DNA from 2 places in the Erythrobacter westpacificensis genome. Region 2 is predicted to be linked to the other one. Evidence: predicted binding sites of a transcription regulator. Region 2 holds the regulator's gene; the other holds the start of a gene.
What was found. Region 2 encodes LexA, which represses DNA repair genes until DNA is damaged. Its sites were predicted from a motif close to GTTCCNCNCTTGTTCT; they were not measured.
Positions count from the first base shown of each region.

Region 1 (7,376 bases), on a different contig from region 2:
GTAAGCGGCCACGACCGCTGCGTCGGCCTCCAGCGCAGCGAAGGCGGCCTGCTCGTCCGCGCCTTTCAGGCTGACGGGGTGGCGCACTTCGATGCCGAGTTCCTCGGCGCGGGTGTGGACGGGGGAGGGCCTTTCCTTCTTGCCGCGTCCCGCACGGCTGGGCGGCTGGCTGTAGACGGCCACCACATCATGCCCCGCCTCTACCAGCGCATCCAGCGTCGGCACGGCGAAATCGGGCGTTCCCATGAAAACAAGGCGCATTGCCAGCCTTTCTATTCCTTGCGCGCCGCCCTATCTGGCAGTGCATGGCATCGCAAGAGATCGAGAACCTGGCCTCTGCCCTGGCGCGCTTGCCGGGCCTCGGCCCGCGCTCCGCGCGCCGTGCCGTGCTGTGGCTGGTGAAACACCGCGAGACCGCGCTGGAGCAGGTGCTGGACGCGCTTGGCACGGTGAAGGACAAGCTGGTGGAGTGCGACACCTGCGGCAATGTCGACACCCAGAATCCCTGCACCATCTGTGCCGATCCCAGGCGCGATGCGAAAAGCATCTGCGTAGTGGAGGACGTGGCCGACCTGTGGGCGCTGGACCGTGCGCGGCTATTCACCGGCACGTTCCACGTGCTGGGCGGGCGGCTTTCCGCGCTGGACGGGATTCGCCCGGAAGACCTCGCCATTGATAGCCTGCTGGGCCGCCTGGAGCAGGGCGGGGTGGACGAGGTAGTCCTCGCCATGAACGCCACGCTGGAGGGGCAGACCACGGCCCACTACATCGCCGAGCGGCTGGAAGATCGCGCGGTGCGTATTACCCAATTGGCCCACGGCCTGCCTGTCGGCGGGGAACTCGATTACCTCGACGAAGGCACCTTGGCGCAGGCACTCCGGGCACGCAGGCCACTCGGCTGAACGCTGGCCAGTTTACAGCAATTGAAGGTTCAGCCGGTTGAGCCTATATTGCGCGCATGGCTATTCGTGAAATCCTGGAAGCGCCGGACCCCCGGCTGAAAGTCGTGTCGTCTCCTGTCGAGACGTTCGACGACAATCTGAAGACCCTCGTCGAGGACATGTTCGAGACGATGTACGATGCCCACGGCATCGGCCTCGCCGCAATTCAGGTGGGTGAGCCGCTGCGCCTGCTGGTGATCGACCTCCAGGAAGAGGACCCCGATGCCGAGCCTGTGGAGTGCAACCACGACGGCCACGCCCACACGCACCAGCCGGTGAAGAACGACCCGCGCGTGTTCGTGAACCCGGAAATCCTCGATCCGTCGGACGATACGAAGAGCTACCAGGAAGGCTGCCTTTCGGTGCCCGATATCTTTGCCGACGTGGAACGCCCGGCCAAGTGCCGCGTGCGCTGGCAGGACCTTGAGGGGAATACCCACGAAGAGGAAATGGACGGGATGCTGGCGGTCTGCATCCAGCACGAGATGGATCACCTGAACGGCATCCTGTTCATCGACCACCTCAGCCGCCTGAAGCGCAACATGGCGCTGAAGAAGCTGCAGAAGGCGCGCGCGGCCTAGTTTGATCGGTTCTCAGGCGCCGGGCACGAGCCATCCGGCTCGCCTGGCTCCTCGCAAGAGCTCGGGCGGCCGTTCGGCCTTGCGCAGCCACAGGCTGCGGTTTCCGGCGAAATAAAAAGGGCGCCGGATCGGCGCCCTTTTTCGTATCAGTTGATGGCTTCTTCGCCAGTGTTGGCAACGGATTCCAGATCCTGCCCCATGCCGCGCACGGTGTTGCAGGCGGAAAGTCCCAGCACGGCGCTGCCCAGCAGCAATCCGATAAGGGCGGTCTTCAATCGCATCGTCGTTCCAATCCAGTTAGCGGGCGCGGTTGCGTGTCGCGCCACGGGTAGACGTTAAGCCTAAACCCTGCCCTCGTCTATCTGAACGAAACCGGAATTACGCGGCGGCTTCTGCCTGCATGCCCTGCAGCGCCTTCACGCAATCTTCCATGCATTCGCGGCACATTTTCTCACAGCGGCGGCAGTGGGGGTTGTCATGCTTCGCGCATTCTTCCGCGCAGACCTTGCAGGCGATGATGCAGGCTTCCAGCAGCGACTTGATCACCACGGTGTTGCCGTGCGTGCGGCGGGCAGCCACGCGGCTGACGGCATGGCAGATGTCCGAGCAATCGAGGCACTTGCGAATGCATTCGCTCATGTCGCCTTCTTCGGCGTTGCAGGCATCGGCGCACGAATTGCAGATCGCCGCGCAATACATCGCGTGCTTCACAGCTTCACCCAGCTGTTCGTTGTAATCGGACCCTACCTGCGGGTGTTCCTTGATCATTTCCCTGATCGACATGGCATTTCTCCTTCGCCTTATCGACGGGCGAGGGGGCGCAGGGGTTCCGAGACCGCGCATGAAAAAAGGGCCGCCCGGCTGGACGGCCCTCTCTCGAGCGAACACGTTTGGGGGGGATGTTCGCTGCGGGGGGGTAGGTAACCTTTAGAAAAGGCCTTCGATCTGGCCGTTCTCGTCGAGGTAGATGTTCTCCGCGCTGGGCACCTTGGGCAGGCCCGGCATGGTCATGATGCCACCGGCAATGGCGACCACGAAGCCAGCGCCTGCCGAGAGGCGAACTTCGTTGATCTCCACGGTATGATCTTCCGGGGCACCAAGCGCCGTGGGATCGGTGGAGAAGCTGTACTGCGTCTTCGCCATGCAGATGGGGTAGTTGCCGTAGCCCATCTCTTCCCACTGCTTCAGCTGCTTGCGAATGGCTGGCGAAATGCTCACCTCGCCCGCGCGATAGATTTCCGTCGCGACCGTGGTGATCTTGTCCGCCAGCGGCATGTCGCTGGGGTAGAGCTGGTCGAAATCGGGTGCCCCTGCGTCGGCCTTGGCCGAGACGATCTTCGCCAGTTCCTCCGCGCCTGCGCCGCCTTCAGCCCAGTGCTTGCAGATCACGGCCTCGGCACCGAATTCCTTGGCCATTTCCTGGATCACGGCGATTTCGGCGTCTGTGTCGAGATAGAAGTGGTTGATGGCGATCGTCGGGGTCACGCCGAACTTCTTCAGATTCTCGATGTGACGCTTCAGGTTTACCGCACCTGCGCGGACCGCTTCCACGTTCTCGCCTTCGGTCAGCTGGTTCTTGGGCACGCCGCCATTCATCTTGAGCGAGCGCACGGTGGCCACCAGCACGATGGCATCGGGCCTCAGGCCCGCCATGCGGCACTTGATGTCGAGGAACTTCTCGGCCCCGAGGTCGGCACCGAAACCGGCTTCGGTCACGACGTAGTCGGCCATCTTCAGCGCGGTCTTGGTGGCGATCACCGAGTTGCAGCCGTGGGCGATGTTGGCGAAGGGGCCGCCGTGCAGGAAGGCAGGGCGGTTTTCCAGCGTTTGCACGAGGTTGGGCAGGATCGCGTCCTTCAGCAGCACAGTCATCGCGCTGTCGGCCTTCACGTCGCGGCAGTAGACCGGGCTACGGTCGCGCTTGTAGCCGATGATGATGTCGCCAAGGCGCTTCTGCAGGTCCTTCAGGTCGCTGGCGAGGCACAGGATCGCCATGATCTCGGAGGCCACGGTAATGTCGAAGCCGCTTTCGCGCGGGAAGCCGTTGGCAACGCCGCCCAGCGGGCCGACGATCTGGCGCAGCGCGCGGTCATTCATGTCCAGCACGCGCTTCCACGTCACGCGGCGCACGTCGATATCGTTCGGGTTGCCCCAGTAGATCGAGTTGTCGATCATGGCAGAGAGCAGGTTGTGCGCGCTGGTGATGGCGTGGAAGTCACCCGTGAAGTGCAGGTTGATCTCGTCCATCGGCATCACCTGGCTCTTGCCGCCACCGGCCCCGCCGCCCTTCATGCCGAAGCAGGGGCCGAGCGAGGGTTCGCGAAGGCACAGCATGGTCTTCTTGCCGATGCGGTGCAGCGCGTCCGACAGGCCGACGGAGGTCGTGGTCTTGCCTTCACCGGCCGGGGTGGGATTGATCGCGGTGACGAGAATCAGCTTGCCGTTGGGATTATCGGGCAGCTGGTCGGTATCGACCTTCGCCTTGTACTTGCCGTAGGGGATCAGCGCATCGTCCGGCACGCCGGCATTGGCGGCAACCTCGGTGATCGGGATAAGCTTGGCCTGGCGGGCAATCTCGATATCTGTGGGCATGGATGATCCTCTCTCGATGTCATGTTCTTGCGCAGGCGCGATTCGCTGCGCACGCGTGTTCGGCCAGCCTTGTTTCACAATTGCGAAAATTTCGCAATTCCGAATTGTAAGTGACGCATACAATTTTTGCCAGCGGCTGGGGATGAGCCTGTTGCGGTGCTTGTCCGCAAGTGCAGGCTCGGTTAGGTTCGCGTTTCGTTCTTGTCGTGTGAAGGCTGTTTATGGATCCCGTTGTTCTCGCCCTGATCGTGCTGGCTCTCGTCTTAGGAGGGCTTGGCTACTGGCTCGGCCAGCGTCCCGTAACCGAGTTGTGCGAACGCTATACCGCGAACGACACCGAATGGCGCGAGCGGCATGCAGCGCGCGATGCCGAGGCGAAGGCGCTCGATGAAAAGCTGCGCGACATGGTGCGCGATCTCGCATCGGAAAGCGAACGGGCGAGGCGAGCGGATGCGCTTGCGGAAGAACTGGAAAAGCTTCGCGGCACCCATGCCGAAGTCGCGGGACGGCTCGCCTCTCTCGAAAGCGGGGCCGAAGCGCGCGAACGTGCCCTGGAGGAGCGCTACGCGGAGCGTGAAAAGCAGTTCGAGCGTGAACTGGCGCGGCTCACCGAAGCGGAAGAGAAGCTGCAGACCAAGTTCGACGCGATCGGCAAGAAGCTGCTGGACGGTGCGAACGCCCAGTTCCTCGAAGGCGCTCACAACAGGCTGGAAGCTCTCAACAAGGAAAGCCTCGCGGCGCTGGAGAAGAAAGTCGGCCCCGTCGGCGAGACGCTGGAGCGTTATCGCAAGCGCGTGGAGGAACTGGAGAAGAGCCGCGCGGAGGCCTGGCACCAATTGCAGGGCGTGATCGGCGAGGTGCGGGCCGGGCAGGAGCGCGTGCTGGAGGGCGCCAATCGCATTTCCACTACGCTGCGCGGTGCGACGAAGGCTCGGGGCGACTGGGGTGAATTGCAGTTCGAGAACCTGCTCGAAAGCTGCGGCCTGCTCGGCCAGACGGATTTCGATTTCCAGGTCAGCGTACCGGGCAGCGACGGCATCCTGCGCCCGGACGGCGTCATCAACATTCCCGGCGGGCGCAAGTTGATCGTGGACGTGAAGAACGTGTTCAACACTTACGCGGCTGCCAACGAAGCGACCAGCGAAGAAGAACGGGCCGAATTGCTGCGGGCCCACGCGCGCGACCTGCGGGGCCACATCGATGAACTGTCGGCAAAGCGGTATCAGGATTTCGTCGAAGGATCGGCGGATTTCGTCGTGATGTTCGTCCCCGGCGAGCACGTGCTCTATTCTGCCCTGACGCAGGACAGCGGCTTGCTGGAGTATGCCCTGAAACGGCAGGTTGTCCTGTCTTCGCCGCTCAATTTCATGTCCATCGCGCTGACCGTGGCGACGATCTGGCGGCAGGCGGGCGTTCAGGCCGACGCGAAGGAAATCGCGGAGCTCGGCAAGGAGCTTTATGACAGGCTGGCGCGCATGGGCACGTTGCTGGGCAAGGTCGGCACGGACCTGGCGCGGACGAACAAGAGCTTCAACGCGGCGGTCGCCAGCTTCGAGAGCCGCCTTGTCCCGACCGGACGCAAGTTCCAGGATCTGTCTGTCGACACCAACGCCGCAGCACTGGAATCGCTGTCGCCTCTGGAAATAGAGCCAAGACAACTTATGCATGTCGAAGGAGAGAGTGCGGAGGATCAGTAAGTTGTCGGCAGCGGGAAGTTTTTCGAGGGTGCGCGCCATCGGTGTCACCGTGGCCCTGGCGGTCAGCCTGAGCGCCTGCGATCGCAGCGATCCGCCGTCTGACCGGCTGGAGCGTGCGGCGGAGGAACTGGTTTCCGAGGTTGAGAACACCGCTGCTGCCGTGCCGGAGCCTGCCGGCAAGTGGGCTCCGCGCAACGAATGCCGGGACCTGCCGGGCGGCGTGGACTTCCTCGCCAGCGTACAGGCCGCCATCGACACGCGCGATACCGACGCATTCCTCGCGCTGGCGGCGGATGACATCAAGCTCGATTTCGGCGGCGGCGCAGGCAAGGACGAACTGCGCGAGCGCCTCTCTGCCGAGAACGGCACGTTCTGGCGCGAACTCGCCCGGATGCTGGAATTCGGCTGCGCGGCGGACGATACCGCGGGCATGACGATCCCGTGGTATTTCGCGCAGGAGATACCGGTCGATCCCTACGCCGGGGCCATCGTGACCGGCAACGGCATTCCGCTCTACGAAGGGCCTGCCAGCGACACGCCGGTGCAGGCGCAGCTTTCATGGGAGGCTGTCGTCACCCTGCCGCAGACCGGAGAGAGCGATTTCGCCCACGTGCGCTGGACAGACCCGGCAACGCGGCAGGACAAGGAAGGCTATATCGCCAAGTCCAGCCTGCGCTCCATCATCGATTACCGCCTTATCGCCAGCCGCCGGAACGACCGCTGGCGGATTACCGCGCTGGTGGCGGGGGATTGAGGGGCGTTTGCATCCAGGCCGGTTGCAGCTGCCTGACAACCTGATACTCCATCCTTGTTTATCAAGGAGATGGCATGATCAGTCTTTTATTGGCGCAAGGCGCAGCGGTCCTGTCCGGCGAACCTGGCTATGATCACATCGCGGAAGTCGCTGTGGTCGCAAATTTTCTTGCCGAGGCTGAGGGCGATGACATCGACCTGAGCGCGATCGAATTCATCAATCGATCCTCCCGTACGCAAAACAGCACGTCGGACTTTCTGGAATATGCGCGCGAGTGCTCGATTGACGAGATTTCGGTGATCTCCTCGTCTGATCGAAGCTTGCCAATAAGCGTGCTTTGGGACTGTGGCAGATTTGTCGAGGTCGAAGGCAAGCGTGGTTGGGAAGAGCGGGTCGCATCTTTTTGGGTTCGCGAGGGCAGAGTGATCAGGATCGCCTTCGGGGAAAGTGCGCCCATCAATATTCAACCGCAGGTGCCACACACAGATTGAGTGGGGCCAATGTCCCGCCCAAGACCGAACGCTATCCCTCCAGCCTGTCCAGCACCTCGTAAGCCAGCACCGCCGCCGCAATGGCAGCGTTGAGGCTGTCCGCGCGGCCGCGCATGGGCATGGTGACGCGCAGGTCGCAGGCCATTTCGTAGGTTTCGGGGAGGCCCTGCGATTCGTTGCCGACCATCACGAAGCACGGCGCGGCATAGGGCGCGCCGCGATAGGGCACCGCGTCGCGTAACGACGCGGCAACCAATTGGCCCTCTTCGCCGCGCAGCCACGGCAGGAACTCGTCCCACCCGGCTCGGGCAATCTTCTGC
Region 1 covers NZ_BAABHV010000021.1:233,962-241,337, reverse strand. Annotated here, with positions in the region: gene fmt (methionyl-tRNA formyltransferase) at 1-261, opposite strand, end outside; gene recR (recombination mediator RecR) at 306-902, shown strand; gene def (peptide deformylase) at 959-1,522, shown strand; gene ABFX23_RS14015 (Entericidin EcnA/B family protein) at 1,669-1,803, opposite strand; gene ABFX23_RS14010 (four-helix bundle copper-binding protein) at 1,901-2,305, opposite strand; gene ABFX23_RS14005 (formate--tetrahydrofolate ligase) at 2,450-4,114, opposite strand; gene ABFX23_RS14000 (DNA recombination protein RmuC) at 4,336-5,811, shown strand; gene ABFX23_RS13995 (hypothetical protein) at 5,840-6,565, shown strand; gene ABFX23_RS13990 (hypothetical protein) at 6,640-7,056, shown strand; gene ABFX23_RS13985 (TrmH family RNA methyltransferase) at 7,088-7,376, opposite strand, start outside.
Region 1: the regulator LexA is predicted to act here: its motif matches at 4,307-4,322, upstream of ABFX23_RS14000 (DNA recombination protein RmuC).

Region 2 (7,376 bases):
GGCATCCCCGGCATCATCGTGCAGGGGCGCCACGACATCTGCACTCCGCCCACCTCGGCCTACGCTCTCGGCAAGGTATGGCCCGAAGGCGAGCTTCGCATTGTCCACGATGCCGGGCACAGTGCCTCGGAACCCGGCATTATCGACGGGCTGGTGCGCGCAACAGACCAGTTCGCTGGCAAATCCGCTTGATCGCGAAGCCGTGACAGGCAAAAGGCAACCCGCATGAGCCAGAAGCCCGATATCCTCGTTGTCGACAATTACGACAGCTTTACCTTCAACCTCGTTCACTACCTGATGGAACTGGGGGCGAAGGTGGACGTGGTGCGTAACGATGCCCTCACCGCCAGCGAAGCACTCGCGACGGGTGCGAAAGGCATTCTCCTGTCGCCCGGCCCCTGCACGCCGAACGAGGCGGGGATCAGTCTCGACCTTGTCGCCGCCTGCGCCGATGCGGAGCGTCCGCTGCTGGGCGTGTGCCTCGGACATCAGTCCATCGGGCAACATTTCGGCGGCACTGTCGCGCGCGGCGGGCTGATGCATGGCAAGACCTCGCCGGTCGATCACGATTCAACCGGCGTATTCGCCGGCCTGCCCTCACCTTTTATCGCAACCCGCTATCACTCGCTGATTGTCGAGGACATTCCCGGCTCGCTGATCGTGAACGCCACCAGCGAGACGCCGGGTCTCGACGGCACGGCCGTGATGGGTTTCCGTCACGCTGAGCTTCCCATCCATGGCGTGCAGTTCCACCCCGAAAGCATCGCGACCGAACACGGGCACGAACTGCTCGCAAACTTCTGCCGCATCTGTGACATCGAAGTGAGCCTGCCCGAAAGGCTGGTGGCATGAGCATACTTCCCCCCGCCGATCATCCGCTGAGCGAAGCCGAGGCAGAGCAGGCCTTTGGCGACATGCTGGATGGCAAGCCCTCCGAAGAGGAGATTGTCAGCTTCCTGTCCACCATGTCGGACCGCGGCGAGCACGCCGAGGAAATCACCGGCGCCGCGCGCGCCATGCGCGAACGCCTCATCCCCATCGAAGCCCCGGAGAACGCCATCGACGTGTGCGGTACGGGCGGCGACGGGCACCATACGCTGAACGTGTCTACGGCAGTCTCGCTCGTAGTCGCGGCTTGCGGCGTGCCGGTTGCCAAACATGGCAATCGCGCGGCTAGCAGCAAGGCCGGGGCGGCGGATACACTCGAAGCGCTTGGCCTGGACATGGAGGCCGCCGGTCGCACGGCAGAGCACACCTTGCGCGAGATCGGGATCTGTTTCCTCTTCGCCAAGAACCACCATCCGGCCATGGCGCGCATCCAGCCCATTCGCCAGAAGCTGGCCAAGCGCACGATCTTCAACCTGATGGGTCCGCTGTCCAATCCCGCGCGTGTGCGCCGCCAACTTATCGGCATTGCGCGGCCTGCCTACGTGCCGATCTACGCCAGCGCCATGGCCCGGCTCGGCACGGAGCGCACCTTTATCGTCTCGGGCGACGAGGGGCTCGACGAGCTCAGCCTCGATGAAGGCAACGAAGTTGCTGACGTGCAGGGCCGCGAAGTGCAGATGAAACGCGTTCGTGCCGAGGACGCAGGGTTGCGCCACGCCCCCGTCGAAGCCATCCGTGGCGGCGATCCGGAGCACAACGCCAAGGCGCTTCAGGCCCTCCTCCAGGGCGCGCCCGGGCCCTATCGCGATGCCGTACTGTTCAACGCGGCAGGCTCGCTAATCGTGGCTGGCGAAGTCGAAAGCTGGGAGGAAGGCGTGGAGGAAGCAGCCGAGGCTTTGGACAAGGGACTCGCCAAGGCGTTGCTCGACTGCTGGATTGCGGCCGCGAAATGAACAAGCTGGAAGAAATCTGCGCCACGAAGCGCGAAGAAGTGCGCGCTCGCAAGACTGCGCAAACGCAGGCCGATCTCGATCGTTTGGCTGCCGAAGCGAGCGCGCCGCGCGGTTTCCACGGGGCCCTGGAAGCGAAGTCTGCCGATGGTTTCGGCTTGATTGCGGAGGTAAAGAAGGCCTCTCCCTCCAAGGGCCTGATCCGCGAGGATTTTCGCCCGCACCAGCACGCGATGGACTACGCAGCGGGCGGTGCCGCGTGTCTTTCCGTCCTCACCGATGCGCCCTATTTCCAGGGGCACGAGGACTATCTGCTGGAAGCGCGGGCATCGTGCGAACTGCCGGTGCTGCGCAAGGATTTCATGGTCGATCCCTGGCAGGTTGCCGAGAGCCGCGCGCTGGGCGCCGACGCTATTCTCATCATCGTGGCTGCACTGGACAACGGCCTCATGGCGGAGATCGAAGCGGCAGCGCTCGATTACGGCATGGACGTGCTGGTCGAAGTGCACGACGAGGCCGAGATGGAGCGCGCTGGGCTGCACCTGACGTCACGGCTGATCGGGGTCAACAATCGCGACCTGAAGACCTTCACTACCGACCTCGCTACGACCGAACGCCTTGCAAGACTTGCACCCGAAGGCGCGCTTCTCGTCGGCGAAAGCGGGATCAACACCCACGCCGATTGCCAGCGCCTCGCCGGGTCGGGCGTTCGCTGCTTCCTCGTCGGCGAAAGCCTGATGCGGCAAAGTGATGTTGAAGCTGCCACGCGGGCGCTCCTGTACGGCTAGGTCCGAGAGCCGATTGTCGTCGCGCATTGTGTTGCCCATTCCGGCAATTCTGGGATAGGTCGCCGGCATGAGCAATCTTACCCATCTTGATGACAAGGGTGCCGCGCGCATGGTGGATGTGGGCGGCAAGGCGGAAACCGTGCGCAGCGCGGCGGCAGGAGGTCGTATCCGGATGGCGCCGGCCACCCTGAAGGCGGTGCGCGAAGGTAGCGGTCCGAAGGGCGATGTGCTGTCCGCCGCGCGTATCGCCGGCATCATGGCGGCCAAGAAGACCGGCGAACTCATCCCGCTCTGCCACCCGCTCGCGCTCGATAGCGTAAGCGTGGATTTCACCTTCTCGAACGACGCGGTCGAAGTGACGGCCCGCGCCGCCCTCACCGGCAAGACCGGAGTCGAGATGGAAGCTCTGACCGCTGCCTCCATCGCCTTGCTGACGCTGTACGACATGGCGAAGGCGCTGGAGAAAGGGATGGTCATCGAACAAGTTCGCCTGCTGGAGAAAACCGGCGGAAAAAGCGGCGACTGGCGCGCCGAGTGAGCCTGCCCGCACCAATACCCGTTGAAGAGGCCCAGCAGCGCCTCTGCGCGCTGGTTTCCCCCTTGCCTACGGAAGGGATCGTCGCTGCCGACGCCGTGGGCCGGTGCCTGGCAGAGGATATCGAGGCGCGGCGCACGCAGCCGAGCGCGGACCTTTCAGCCATGGATGGCTACGCGATCGCTGCCGGAGATCATTCCGGCCCCTGGCGCATCGTCGGCGAAAGCGCGGCAGGCCACCCCTTTTCCGGCACGCTGGCGACGGGAGAAGCTGTCCGAATCTCAACCGGGGCGATCATGCCCCACGGCTCAGACGCGGTCCTGCTGCAGGAGAATGCGACCCGCGAAGGCGATACCCTATCGCTGAATGACGAAGGCAACCCGACACCTCGCCACATTCGCCGCGCCGGTTTCGATTTCGAGGCAGGTGAAACGCTGCTGCGAAAGGGCGCGCGTATCAGCCCCGCCCAGCTCGCGCTTGCCCTATCGGGTGGGCACGGCGTTCTGCCGGTTCATCGGCTGCCCTCTATAGCCGTTCTGGACAGTGGTGACGAACTGGGCGCCGATCCCGAGAAGTGCGAGGCGCACCAGATCCCGGCCAGTAATGGTCCGGCCATAGCTGCGCTCGCCCGGCCTTTCGTTTCGGAATGTCTACGCATCGGTCCTGTCAAGGATACGATGGACGCAATGCTCGGCGGGCTTGAAAGCGCCGCCCGCGCCGACGTCATCGTCACCAGCGGCGGCGCTTCGGTCGGCGATCACGATCTGGTGAAACCCGCACTGGAAAGATGGGGCGCGACGATCGATTTCTGGCGCGTCGCGATGAAACCGGGCAAGCCCCTGATGGTTGCGCGACGGGCCAATCAGGTCATTCTGGGCCTCCCCGGCAATCCGGTTTCCAGCTTCGTTACGGCCTATCTTTTCCTGTTGCCTTTGTTGCGAAGGATGGCGGGTGCGCTGGATATGTTGCCCCACCCCGTTGCAATGGCCTGCCTCACACCGCTGCCCGCTGGCGGCAAACGCACGGAGTTCTTGCGGGGCCGCATCGTCAACGGCAAAGTCGAACTGATCGAGGAGCAGGATAGCAGCGCCCTTCGGGCACTTGCTGCCGCGGATGTGCTGATCCGCAGGGATATCGGTGCTCCGCCGACGAAGGCCAATGACTCCGTGGAAATCTATCGCATCCGAAATGGCGGTATCGCTTGACTTGACCAGATCTGTTTCTTAATTGTTCCTTATTCGTTCCTGATGTGGAACATTAATGAGGGGCTTGCCCATGTTGACTGCCAAGCAACACGAATTGCTGCTGTTCATTCACCGCCGTCTGGAAGAAAGCGGTATCTCTCCCAGTTTCGAGGAGATGAAGGAAGCGCTCGACCTGAAGAGCAAGTCAGGCGTTCACCGCCTGATCTCTGCGCTGGAGGAACGTGGCTTCATTCGGCGCCTGCCGAACCGTGCCCGTGCTCTTGAAGTGGTGAAGATGCCGGAAAATCTCGGCGGAAAGCCAATTGATCCGGTTGCAAAGGCGACCACCCCGCCTCCAAGCCAGCCCGAGCCGGCGAACGACGTGATCGAGATTCCTTTGCATGGCCGCATCGCTGCCGGTGTCCCGATAGAGGCGCTGGAGGATTCTCAAACATTGCCGGTGCCCGCCGCCCTGCTCGGCTCGGGCGAGCATTACGCGCTGGAAGTCTCCGGCGATTCGATGGTGGAAGCGGGTATCTTCGATGGCGACTTCGCTCTCGTGAAGAAGGCGGATACGGCGCGTGACGGCGACATTGTCGTGGCGCTGGTGAACGACGAGGAAGCCACGTTGAAGTACCTTTACCACGATGGTGGCAAGATCCGCCTCGATCCCGCAAACGCATCGTACGATCCGCAAGTCTACGAAGATCGCCAGGTCAAGGTGCAGGGCAAACTCGCCGGGCTGCTGCGGCGCTACCACTGAGGTTTCGATCCTGACGAATTCATAAGAGGCGGCGTCCGGCAAGGATGCCGCCTTTTCTCTGTGCGTCAATCAGCCTCCCGGCCTCGCCACCAGCCATGATCGCCCTGCCTGTCGGCAACGCTCCGGACCTCGGGCTCCTTGCCCAGGACGATAGCCAAACCGCCGGTCTGGGAAAGCATTCGTGCGTCGGCACGCAGCCACCTTGGCGTGCAGCTGCGGGGCAGCCATCGATCGGAAACGACGATATCAGCGCGCTCGCAAGCCGCCGCAAGGGCCCGTTCGCCAACGATGTTGCGGCTCCGGCTCATCAGGATGCTCCACGAGCGTCCGCCCCGTTCAAGGGTCACTACGCAGAAATCCGCAGTGCAATCCGCGTCGGGCCATTCAGCCATGGGAATGGGTTCGCCCTCTACCCCGGCAAGTTCCAGGAGGTTGTCGCGCGTGTAATCGCTGCGCGTGTCGCGCAGGACGAGAAGGCGCTCGTCCTCTCCGGTAACGCCGACATGCCGTCCGTCGCTTGATATCAGGACGTCCGGGATCGGGGTCAGGACCAGCATGAGCGTGGCGAACGCCGTGGGCAGAAGACCCCACAACCGTGCCCTTCCCCGCCACAATGCCAGCCACAAACCGCCCGCGACGAACAGCGCGAAGGTAAAACCGGTAATCTGGGGGATCAGCTTTACCGCACCAGGCTGACTGCTGGTGAAATGGGCGATGCCGATCAGCAGATCGAGCGAGACACCGACCAACCACCAGAAGGGCGCTCCGAGACCGACCACATCCATCACCAGTGCAACGGCGATCAACGGCATCGATATGAACGTGACGAGGGGGATGGAAATGACGTTTGCCAGCGCCCCGTAAACGCCCGCGCGATGGAAGTGGAACAGTACGATCGGCATCAGTGCGATCTCGATGACCATGCCTGTCAAAAGCAGCATCAGCGTCCGCCGACCGAGCCACGCAGCGCGGCTCTCCTCCCGCGGCGCCAGAAAGCGTTTCACAGGCTCCGCGTTGTGCAAGGCTACAATCGCGATGACGGCGGCGAAGCTCATCTGGAAACTGGGGCCGACCAGACTTTCCGGCCACATCAGCAGCACGGCGACCGCCGCGACAGCCACCATCCGCAGCGACAGCGGCTCGCGCCCCAGCGCAAGCGCCCCCAAGACGAGCAGCGCGGCAATGCAGCTTCTCACCGTGGGTACCTGTGCACCGGTAAGGAGGGTATATCCGATGCCGCCAAGAGCAGCGATCGCCGCTGCGGCGACGGGCAGGCGGACACGAAGGACGAGCCACGGCCACAATGCCAGCAGGCGTATCGCCAGCAGGTACGTGCCCGCGATCACGGCGCTCACGTGCAACCCGCTGATCGAGAGCAGGTGGGTAAGCCCTGCATCGCGCATGGCGTCCTCGTCCGCTTCGCTGATGGCGCCACGGTCTCCGCTGGCGAAGGCCGCCGCGATGCTCCCTGCCGACCCGCCGAGGTTTTCCCGCACGTGGCCCGATAACTGGCGCTGCAAGCCCGCGATAAAATCGCCGTTCCGCACTGATGTTTCCACCACGCGCACATCTCCCTGAACGCTACCGGTTGCGGCGAACCCCTCGAACCAGGCGGTGCGGGCGAAATCGTACCTCCCGGGCAGCATGGGCGGGGCAGGTGGCATCAGCCTCGCCTGCAGTTCCACTAGCGCGCCCTCCCCCATCTCCGACGTTGCAGCGTCCAGCGGAACGTTGACGCGGATCTTCACCGCTTCGCCACTCTCGGGGTGGCGTGTTGCCATGACCAGCCTCACCCGGTCTTGCGCGGGCTGTTCGATCCGCTCCAGAACCCGCCCCCGGAAGGTGTCGTAGACCGGCCTCTCGAACGCCTCGGCACCGACCAGTTCGCTACGCGCCCAGGCGAGTCCGGTGCCGAACGAAACGAGCAGGCCGCACGCCGCCACCGCGCCGACGAGATGAACGCGTTCCTCCCGCCCCTTCCATAGCGCAACGGCACCCAGGGCTGTCAGCAGTCCGCCGGCCATCACCATGATCCATGCGGCCTGCGAGCCAAGTGCGAACCAGGCGCCGATGCCTGTGGCAAGGGCGACCGCCAGCCAGGGGCCTCGATCGAAACCTGAGTGACCGAGGAAACGCTCTGCCCCATCGGCTACGCTGGACAAATCCCGCGGCATTCGCCAATGCGACTGCTGCGTTGCAACATCGCCCGGTTCGTCGCCTAGCGGGACAAGAGGGGGATGTTTGCTAGCCATGGAAATACAGGACAGG
Region 2 covers NZ_BAABHV010000017.1:188,871-196,246, reverse strand. Annotated here, with positions in the region: gene pip (prolyl aminopeptidase) at 1-192, shown strand, start outside; gene ABFX23_RS11830 (anthranilate synthase component II) at 226-852, shown strand; gene trpD (anthranilate phosphoribosyltransferase) at 849-1,841, shown strand; gene trpC (indole-3-glycerol phosphate synthase TrpC) at 1,838-2,626, shown strand; gene moaC (cyclic pyranopterin monophosphate synthase MoaC) at 2,694-3,164, shown strand; gene ABFX23_RS11810 (molybdopterin molybdotransferase MoeA) at 3,161-4,366, shown strand; gene lexA (transcriptional repressor LexA) at 4,437-5,108, shown strand; gene ABFX23_RS11800 (ComEC/Rec2 family competence protein) at 5,174-7,360, opposite strand.